2 regions of the uncultured Holdemanella sp. genome follow, and region 2 is predicted to be linked to the other one. Evidence: riboswitches for the same ligand, from Rfam matches in the RefSeq annotation. Region 2 holds a riboswitch; the other holds the start of a gene.

Region 1 (4,975 bases), on a different contig from region 2:
TGTTTTGATTAATAAAATAGGCCATTTTTATGCATTTGAAATGAAATGAAAATAAGCGTATCGTAACTTTGAAAGAGGTGCGAACTATGTACGATTGTATAATCATTGGAGCAGGTATTAGTGGATGCTCATTAGCGTTTGAGTTGAGTAAATATAGTGGAAAAGTATTGTGGTTGGAAAGAAATAATGATGTGGCCGATGAAACGACTAAGGCAAATAGTGCGATTATTCATGCGGGTTATGATCCAGAGCCTAATACTTTAATGGCAAAATATAATATTTGGGGTAATAAAATCATTCCTACTTTATGTAAAGATTTAGATGTTCCGTGCAAGAATATTGGGTCTTTAGTTGTTGGATTTAATGAAGAGGATGATAAAACCATTAAAACGTTATATGAGCGCGGTGTGGAAAATGGTGTTGAAAATCAGCGTATTATTAAACAGCCGGAGCTATCTGTTATGGAACCCAATTTAAATCCAGACTGTACAAGTGCTTTATATGCACCAAGTGCATGTATTATCAATCCTTGGCAGTTTGCGATCGCATTAAGTGAAGTCGCTATTCAAAATGGTGTAGAGCTTTGTTTGAATGAAGAGGTTACGAGTATAAAAAAAGATGGAGATATCTTTATTGTGAATGATAAGTATAAAGCTCCATTAGTTGTAAACTGTGCAGGTGTAATGTGTGATCATGTGACAGGTTTAATTAAAAAGACAGATTATAAGATTACGCCAAATAAGGGTGAGTATTATTTATTGGATAAATCACAAGGAAACTTGGTTCATCATGTGATTTTCCAGTGTCCTACAAAAATTGGTAAGGGCGTGTTGGTAGCTCCTACAGTCGATGGAAATTTGATTGTGGGGCCTACAAGTACAAATACAACAGTAGATGATTATTCAACAACGTCTATGGGTTTAAAAACAATTCGTGAAAATGCGGTGAAATCTGTACCGAATATGAAACTGCAAGAAAACATTCGTACTTTTGCAGGTTTGCGTGCAAGAAGTGATAAAAAAGATTTTATTGTTGGCGAAGATAAAGATGTACATAATTTCTTCTCAATTGCGGGTATGGCAAGTCCAGGTTTAAGTAGTGCGAGTGCAATCGCATTAGATATAGTAAGAATGATGCAGGAAAAAGATTATTTCTTAAATTTAAAAAAGGATTATGTTTCTACAAGAAAAATGGTTCGTTTTAAAGAAATGTCACATGAACAAAGAAAGGAATATATTGAAAAACATCCAGAATATGGTCGTATTATTTGTCGTTGTGAAACTATCAGTGAAGGAGAAATCATTGATGCGATTCGCCATAGTCCAAAACCAGTGAGTTTAGATGGAATCAAACGTAGATGCAATGCAGGTATGGGAAGATGTCAGTCAGGTTTTTGTGGTCCTAGAGTACAAGAGATTCTTGCCAAAGAATTAGGTGTTAGTCAACTTGATATTATGTTAGATAAGAATGGTTCTTATATTTTGTGCGGAAGAACAAAGGAGAATGGCGATGAATAATAGATATGATGTGGTAGTTATTGGAGGCGGTCCTGCAGGGCTTGCGAGCGCAATGGCCGCAAGACAAAATGGTGCAAAATCCGTTTTGATTATTGAACGTGATAAGGAGCTTGGTGGGATTTTAAATCAGTGTATTCATAATGGTTTTGGGTTACACCACTTTAAAGAAGAGTTAACAGGTCCTGAATATGCAGGTAAATATATTGATGAAGTTAATAAAACAGATATTGATATTTTATTGGATACAATGGTTATAGAGATTACTCCAGATAAAATGGTGTATTGTTCAAGTAGTATTCATGGATATTTAATGATTCAGGCTAAATCTATCATTTTAAATATGGGTTGTCGTGAAAGAACGCGTGGTGCGATTGCGATTCCAGGTACTAGAGCTTCGGGTGTGTTTACGGCTGGTGCTGCACAGCGATATGTGAATATTGAAGGGTATATGCCTGGCAAAAGAGTTGTAATCTTGGGCAGTGGTGATATTGGTTTGATTATGGCTCGTAGAATGACTTTGGAAGGTGCAAAAGTCTTGGCAGTTGTTGAAGTTATGCCTTATTCGAATGGTTTGAATCGTAATATTGTTCAGTGCCTACATGATTATGATATCCCATTGTATTTAAGTCATACAATTACAGATATTGTGGGTAAGTCTAGAGTAGAAAAGGTTGTTGTTTCTAAGGTGGATGAAAATAGAAATCCAATCGAAGGAACAGAAATGGAATTTGATTGTGACTGCGTCTTATTGTCGGTTGGATTAATTCCGGAAAATGAATTATCAAATGGATTAGGTGTTGAAATGGATACTAGAACACATGGTCCTGTTGTATATGAAAATATGGAGACTTCTATGGATGGAGTATTCGCTTCAGGTAATGTTGTGCATGTGCATGATCTTGTGGATTTTGTAAGTTTGGAAAGTGAAAAGGCTGGAATGGGTGCTGGTCAATATATTTTAAATGGGGAAGTACCTAAAGATCATGTTGTTAGAACGGTAAATGGAAATAATATTTCGTATGTGGTTCCGCAATATATTCGTAAAAACAATGTAGAAAAAAGTGTTGAACTTTCTTTCCGTGTAAGAAGACCGACACAACAGGTAAATATTGTCGTGAAGGATGGGGATACTGTAATCGCAAGGTTTAAAAAAGAGCATGTGATTCCAAGTGAAATGGAGAAGGTATCAATTCCTAAGATGTTGCTTGAAAAAGCAGATAAAGAATTGGTTGTATCTATTGAGGAGGATGCGTAATGAGAGAGTTAATTTGTATAACATGTCCTAAGGGTTGTCATTTAAAAGTTGATGAAGAAAATGATTATAAAGTAACTGGAAATGGTTGTCCTAGAGGTGCAATCTATGGAAAGAAAGAGTGTACGCACCCAATTCGTGTTGTGACAAGTACTGTAAAAATTGTGGGTGCTGAGATTGAGAGATTGAGTGTGAAAACCAATGGGGATATTCCAAAGGAAAAGATTTTTGATGTGATGAAGGAATTGAACCGTGTGGTAGTTAAGGCACCTGTACATCGCAAAGATGTGATTGTTTCTGATATTTGTGGTACGGGTGTTGATTTAGTCGCAACGAAAGACTTATAATATTGCTGTTAAAAAAGGGGAGCTTTTAAGCTGAGAGTAGGTTAGTCCTAGACCCAATAACCTGATTTGGATAATGCCAACGTAGGGAATTATATCTTTTTGATAGTGAGCTGCAGATTGGTTTTCTGCAGCTTTTTTCTTAATGGTGAGAAAATGAATTATTCTATTTTTGATGTGGATGGAACAATACTTGATTCAATGGAAGTATGGAATACTTTGGCGAGTCGATATATACAAAGTTTAGATAGGATTCCAGAAGAAAATCTTGATGAAATTGTTTCCAAAATGAGTTTAGAGCAAAGTGCAGAGTATTTAAAGAAGCATTATAAAATCAATAAATCAGAGGAAGTAATCATTTCTTCGGTGTTGAATCTTATATCCGATTTCTACAAGTATGAAGTGAATCTTATGCCTGGGTTTAAAGATTTTATTTCACATTTTGATTCAATGAATGTGATTGGTACGAGTTGTGATGAAGAGCTTGTAAAAATTGCGTTAAAAAGACTTGGGGTTCTAGATTATTTTAAAGACATTATAACTTGTTCAAAGGTGAATAAGCCAAAGGATGATCCGAATTTTTATTTGGCTTGTGCTAGTACTTTAAAACAAAGTCCGAAAGATATAGTTGTGTTTGAGGATGCAGACTATTGTATAGATGTGGCAAGAAAAGCTGGGTTTAAAGTAGTTAAAATAAAAGATTGGAGAGATTTAGATGCAAAGTGCATTGATAATTGCGGGAAGTGATTCAAGTGGAGGAGCAGGAATTCAAGCAGACATTAAGACGATGTGTGCTAACCATGTATTTGCGACAAGTGCAATTACGGCATTAACAGCGCAAAATACTTTGGGAGTAACAGGTATTATGGATGTAACGCCTGAATTTTTAGGTGAACAGTTAGATGAGATATTTACGGATATTTATCCAGATGCCGTAAAGATTGGAATGGTGTCAAGTTCTGGTTTGATAGAAATGATTGCAGAGAAACTAAAGGAATATAAGGCAAATTAATGATGCGAATGATTTATTATATAGAAATGATTCGTTTACTTGGTTTAAAGGAAAACGTATTCATAATTCAAATACTCATGGTACGGGATGTACTTTATCGAGTGCGATTGCTTCAAATCTTGCGAAAGGATTTGATTTAGATGCTTCGGTAAAACGTGCAAAAGATTATATTTCTGGCGCATTAGAAGCAATGCTAGATTTGGGCAAAGGCTCAGGACCTATGGATCATTCGTTTGCGATAGACAATGAATATACAACAGAATATAAATAATAATAAAAAGAAACCATTCTAGTGTTGGCGTCTAGAATGGTCTCTTTTTGTTTATTATTTTTTTTAGGAGAGAGATATGAATATTGGTTTATTTCTATATTCATTGCCTTATCTTTAAGGCACTTATAGAATAACATTCCTTGTTGTCATAAATTTAGTATAACTTTGGTAAATGTTGTGAAATCAGATTGAATTATGTGAAATTATCAAAATATGCATCTTTTTTTGAAAAACCTCAATTTATTTCGTATATGAGATAGGAGGTGATGAAATCACATGAATAAATCAAAAGATAAAACAATGAAAGAATTTCTAGAAAACAATGCCTATTTTGTCGACTTCTTTAATGCGTACTTCTTTGATGGAGAAAGAGTTCTTAAACCTGAAAACTGTATGGAACTTGATTCAGAGATGAATGATTCAAATATGGATCTAGAAAAGCATGTGGATGTAATTCGTAAGTATAATGATGGAAATTTTTATAGTGCATTCATTATTGAGAATCAAAGTTATGTGGATGCTTCGATGGTTGTAAGAGCGGCTGCATATGAGTTTGTAGCTTATGATCGAATGTTAAAG
Region 2 (4,975 bases):
CATAGATTTATCATGATTGATTTCACCATATAAACATACATTATCTAAAATGGTTCTCCATTCAAGCAACAAATCATTTTGCGGCATATACGCAAAATGAGAGCTGACACCTTTAATACGTTCATCATCTACAAAAAGCTGTCCTGAATAATCTTCAATCAATCCAGCTAATACATTTAGAATAGTAGATTTTCCACAACCACTCGGACCTAGAATAGAAACAAATTCTCCTTCTTGAATAGAAAAAGAAATATCATGCAATATTTCTTTTCCAGAAAATTCAAGATTTAGTTTTTCAACATGTAGCTTCATTATTTTACAAACTCATTTGTATATTGGTCTTTCGCATCGATCTTGTGATCAATCAATCCTGTTTCATACATAAAATCTGTATAATTATCCCATACAGAATCTTTCATAACACCCCATGTATCTGCATCTTTTGCATATTGGCTACTTAAGTATTTTTGGCTTTCCTTAAGGAATTTCAAATCTGTATCTGTCAAAGCATCATCATGTAAAATTTCAGCTGCTTTACTTGGATGATCAATCGCATATTCATATCCTTTTTTAGTAGCTTCCATAAACTTCTTGATTGTATCTGAATTCTTCTTGATCATTTTATTGTTTGTGATAATTACTGGAGTATAGTAATCCAAACGGCTATCTAAATCAGCTAGAGGCATATAGTTTAAATCATATCCATCTTGTAACGCTTTAATAATAGCCCAACCATAGAATTCCCATCCAAGATTCACTTTATTCTTTCCTACTTCATCACTAAGTCCTGCAATACCAGATCCGTCTGATCCTACAATGTTTAATTTACTAAAATCAGCACCCGCTTCATTCATAACCGCTTTAATAACGGCTTCTTCACTTGGTGCTCCCCATCCTGCATATGTCTTTCCTTCAAAATCCTTTACAGAATTGATGTTTGCGCTCTTCAAAGAAACAAATCCAGAAGTATTATGTTGAATAATTGTCGCAATCGTTTTAATTGGAAGTGGATCTTCACTAGTTAAGGCATATGTAACATCTTCCTGGTAAGAAACGCCAAAATCAGCTTTTCCGGCTGCAACCATAGAAGTTGTCGCATTATCACCTGGTTCAATAATATCTACATCTAAACCAGCTTCTTTATAATACCCCTTGTTTTTTGCCACATAAAAACCAGTGTGGTTTGTGTTTGGCGTATAATCCAACATCAATGTAACCTTAGTCAATTTGTCATCTGAATTTGATGTTTGAGCACAGCCAACTAAGCTTAACGCAACTGCAGCTGCACACATTGCTTTTAAAATTTTCATTTTCTTTCTCCTTTTCGTAAATGTGGAAACAATATTTTTTCCAATAAAGACACCCCTAAATTCAATAAGATGCTCCAAAATATAATCATCAATACACACGCAAAAACTTTATCTAACATATACCCATTTTTCACACGAAGCATATAATAGCCAAGTCCTGCTCTACTTGAAAGCCATTCACCTACAATAGCTCCGCCAACACAATAAGTAGCCGCTACTTTTAATCCTGAAAATAAGCCAATGGCACCAGAAGGAATCTTAACAATTTTATAGATTTGAAATAGATTGGCACCAAAACTTTTTAATAAATTGATTTCTTTTTCACTCACTTGCGACAAAGCATCCGTAAAGGATATCGCAATAGGAAAAAAGCACATAAATATAACAATCAAGATTTTAGGCAACAAATCAAATCCAAACCAAATTGAAAATAAAGGTCCTAAAACCATAATGGGAACGGTTTGTGTCACAATTAAATATGGATAAATACTTGTCTTAAATGTTTTGGATAGATCCATACCAATGGAAATCACTATCGCAAAGAAAGTACTTATCAACAGTCCTAAAACAGATTCTTCCAATGTAACAAGTGAATGTTGCATCAAAATATCCATATTCTCAATAAGAGTACTGATGATTTTTGATGGGCTAGGCAAAATATAAAGTGAAATATCAAATGCACGAACATATAATTCCCAGCTACCAATCACTAGAATAAACACAAGCAACGGCATGACAATTCTACGATTTTTCTTCATTATTGCCTCCTTTCCAAAATAAAAAAGGCACCCTAGAGTGCCACTATCAATCGATATGACTCCCTACGCTAGAATTAACCAGATCAGGTAATAAGGGTTTTTCTCAGCAATTGCACCCCTGTCATGTGTGTTTTTACTTGCCCATCGATTATATCACAATCTTAGACTAATTTATATTTCTGGCATATATCCTCTACAATTTCATCTAAACTTTTACCATCCATTGAAATCGAATCCATTTTTGATGCATATAAAGTATGGAAATAATCAAAATCCGCCTGTATTTCTCGCATATAATATGCCTTATGCTTATTTAGATACGATTGTGGGATGTGCAAAAGATTATCATTATCATCCGTGAATACCAAGCGTTTAAAAATATTTTCTGTTCGATCCGTTAAGTCGAAACAAATAATATCTGAATCTTCAAAGAAATCTTCATATGCATCTAAATACGCAATAGGACTTAAGGCAATCACTACATTTTCATTTTCTTGAATCCAAGAAGAAATCATTTCTGCACGCAATTCATCCCGTTCATATTGATCATTATATTCATCTTGAAAACCAAGCATTGTTCCATACTTTTCTTTGATTTTCGTATCCATATCGATAAAATCGTAACCTATTTTCTTTGCCAACAACTCACCAACAGTACTCTTTCCAATGTTACCCATCCCAAAAATTAATATTTTCATTTTGCACCTCTATATACGCCTACTTATCTTATTTTCTACTTCTGCAATTCTTGCTGCAACCTTCTTTACTTCCAACATCTTCCATGCTTCTAAGTAAGGTAGAAATTCCTCTGTTCCATCTTTCTCTATTTTATCAAGCACACGCATGACAACCTGTCTATTTACTTCTTTCATCTCAAATAGAACACGAGCCTTTTTTTCTTCTACATCTAAACAGATTTTCTGATAAAGTTCTTGGGCAAAGGTTTCTTTTTCGATTTGCCATCCTTTATCTGAAAACACCAATAAAGGTAGACGATAATCGTACTCAATTCTGAGATAATCTTTCTTGATCATCCAATCAATGCATTTTGTGATATCATCCAACTTCATATCTTGATAATATCCATAAGCAGGACATTCATTTAGTTTATGTTCAAATATCTTTTTATCCTTTGAACCCTTTAATATTTTCGCCAGCATACTTCTTCCACCAGTCGAAATCAATTCATCTGCCCCTCTTAAAATCATTTGTATATCCTCTTGTGGTAAATCTTTAATTTCTCCTGCATCCAGAATAACTGGCACTCTACGTACTTTTTTACTCATACATGTTTTTCCTCTACATCATTACACGAATCAATCCACACAAAATTAAATGTCCCACATAGAACCAATAGAAGAACCATTTCATAAATGTACTCTTTCCTCTTGTTCCATCATATAAAGACATAATTGGATATACTAAAACAATTCCAAACTGCAACAAACCATAAACTACATCAATACATAAACAATAGACTATTACATACATGGAAATATATAAGGCCATACCTAATACTTGTTTTTTTAAATTACCTTGATTTTTGTAAATATGGTTTGTACAAAGAACTGGAAAGCATGACCAATCACTTGGAAATGCCAACAAACAAAGAATTAGAATACAACCTATTTTCTTTACATCTTTCCAATCTTGATCTTCTACCCATAAACCAATCACCGATAAGAATAGTGGCCAAATAATACTTGTTTGATTTAAGAAGGATTCTTTAAATGGAATCAAAGATATGCCAAAACAGAAGTTATACGCAAAGTGAGCGATAATTGAAAAAATCAATAATCTTTCTAAATATTTCTTTAAACTATGCGTATGCGTATAACCTTCAACCACCATAAACCACATAATAGGTGCTGCCACTCGTCCAATTAAATGTATCAATAAAAGCCACCAGAATTTTTCATAATTCGGATAAAATGTAGTTGCGAAATGATCCATAAACATCGCAATGATCGCAATCATCTTGATTTGATTTCCATTTAACTTTTTTATCATCCTGTAACACCTTCTCCTACATTAGGTTCAAAGTGCGAATAAACAACATCTGCACCAAATAAAAGAAGTAAAACTAAACAGGCAGCAGATAATCTTTTATTTAAATGTTCTTTAACCCAGTTATCAATTAGTGGTGCAATCACATAGACAAAAGCCATACCACCAACGCCAAACACCAATAAACCTTCCGCACAAATTCTTCCATGAAGATTCAAGAAGTAACCCGTATAATCCCACCATTTTTGACCATTATGCGTAAGCTCTAAAACGAGTCCAGTAAAGTATTCAATACATCCGCAAAGAAGTACGGCCATACTAAATTCAACTTTGGGGCGCATTCTAAATCGTTTTAATAAAAGCAGAATCAAAACACAGCCAAAACCATAAATAGGAATCCATGGACCATGTAAAACACCACGATTCACAAATCTTCCATAGCTAATCATTGAAAGACTGACTTCCCAGATCCATCCGACAAAACACATAAAGAAGAAACACATAAGAATGGATGTGATTGTATAATTTCGATTTGGATGTAATACACGAAGATTTGACTTCTTATACTCCTCTTCGATTGGAGATAACCTTACTGGATAACATAATAAATACACTTCGGTAATCATAGTTTCAGCTTCCATTTTATTATAGGTATATCTTTCATATTGTTTTTCTTTAGTGCTCAAATGAAAAATAATCCCAAAATTATCACACAAGAACTTTTTAATACCCGTATACGCATTCTCCATTGGATTTTTCGCATTTAATGCCGCAATCACATCGGAATACGTATTACGCATCAAAGCACGACTTGGTTTTTCAAATAAATACGTATCATTTAAGATAGCACTCTGAAATTCTTTTCTTCTTAATGTATAAAATTCACACATTACTGACATA

What was found. A riboswitch is a leader RNA that binds a small molecule or an ion and turns the genes downstream of it on or off. The one in region 2 is predicted to bind thiamine pyrophosphate.
Region 1: another riboswitch for thiamine pyrophosphate. It lies ahead of Q3907_RS05580 (HAD family phosphatase); the one in region 2 lies ahead of Q3907_RS02300 (ABC transporter permease).

Annotation. Positions count from the first base shown of each region.
Region 1 covers NZ_CATVYQ010000023.1:3,450-8,424, reverse strand. The annotation lists gene Q3907_RS05595 (NAD(P)/FAD-dependent oxidoreductase) at 87-1,517, shown strand; gene Q3907_RS05590 (NAD(P)/FAD-dependent oxidoreductase) at 1,510-2,772, shown strand; gene Q3907_RS05585 (DUF1667 domain-containing protein) at 2,772-3,116, shown strand; TPP riboswitch at 3,122-3,221, shown strand; gene Q3907_RS05580 (HAD family phosphatase) at 3,270-3,860, shown strand; partial or broken gene Q3907_RS05575 (hydroxymethylpyrimidine/phosphomethylpyrimidine kinase) at 3,829-4,396, shown strand; gene Q3907_RS05570 (Rpn family recombination-promoting nuclease/putative transposase) at 4,673-4,975, shown strand, end outside.
Region 2 covers NZ_CATVYQ010000007.1:12,950-17,924, reverse strand. The annotation lists gene Q3907_RS02310 (ABC transporter ATP-binding protein) at 1-312, opposite strand, end outside; gene Q3907_RS02305 (ABC transporter substrate-binding protein) at 312-1,310, opposite strand; gene Q3907_RS02300 (ABC transporter permease) at 1,307-2,068, opposite strand; TPP riboswitch at 2,112-2,198, opposite strand; gene Q3907_RS02295 (shikimate kinase) at 2,230-2,766, opposite strand; gene Q3907_RS02290 (RQC-minor-1 family DNA-binding protein) at 2,776-3,354, opposite strand; gene Q3907_RS02285 (TraX family protein) at 3,368-4,078, opposite strand; gene Q3907_RS02280 (DUF975 family protein) at 4,075-4,975, opposite strand, start outside.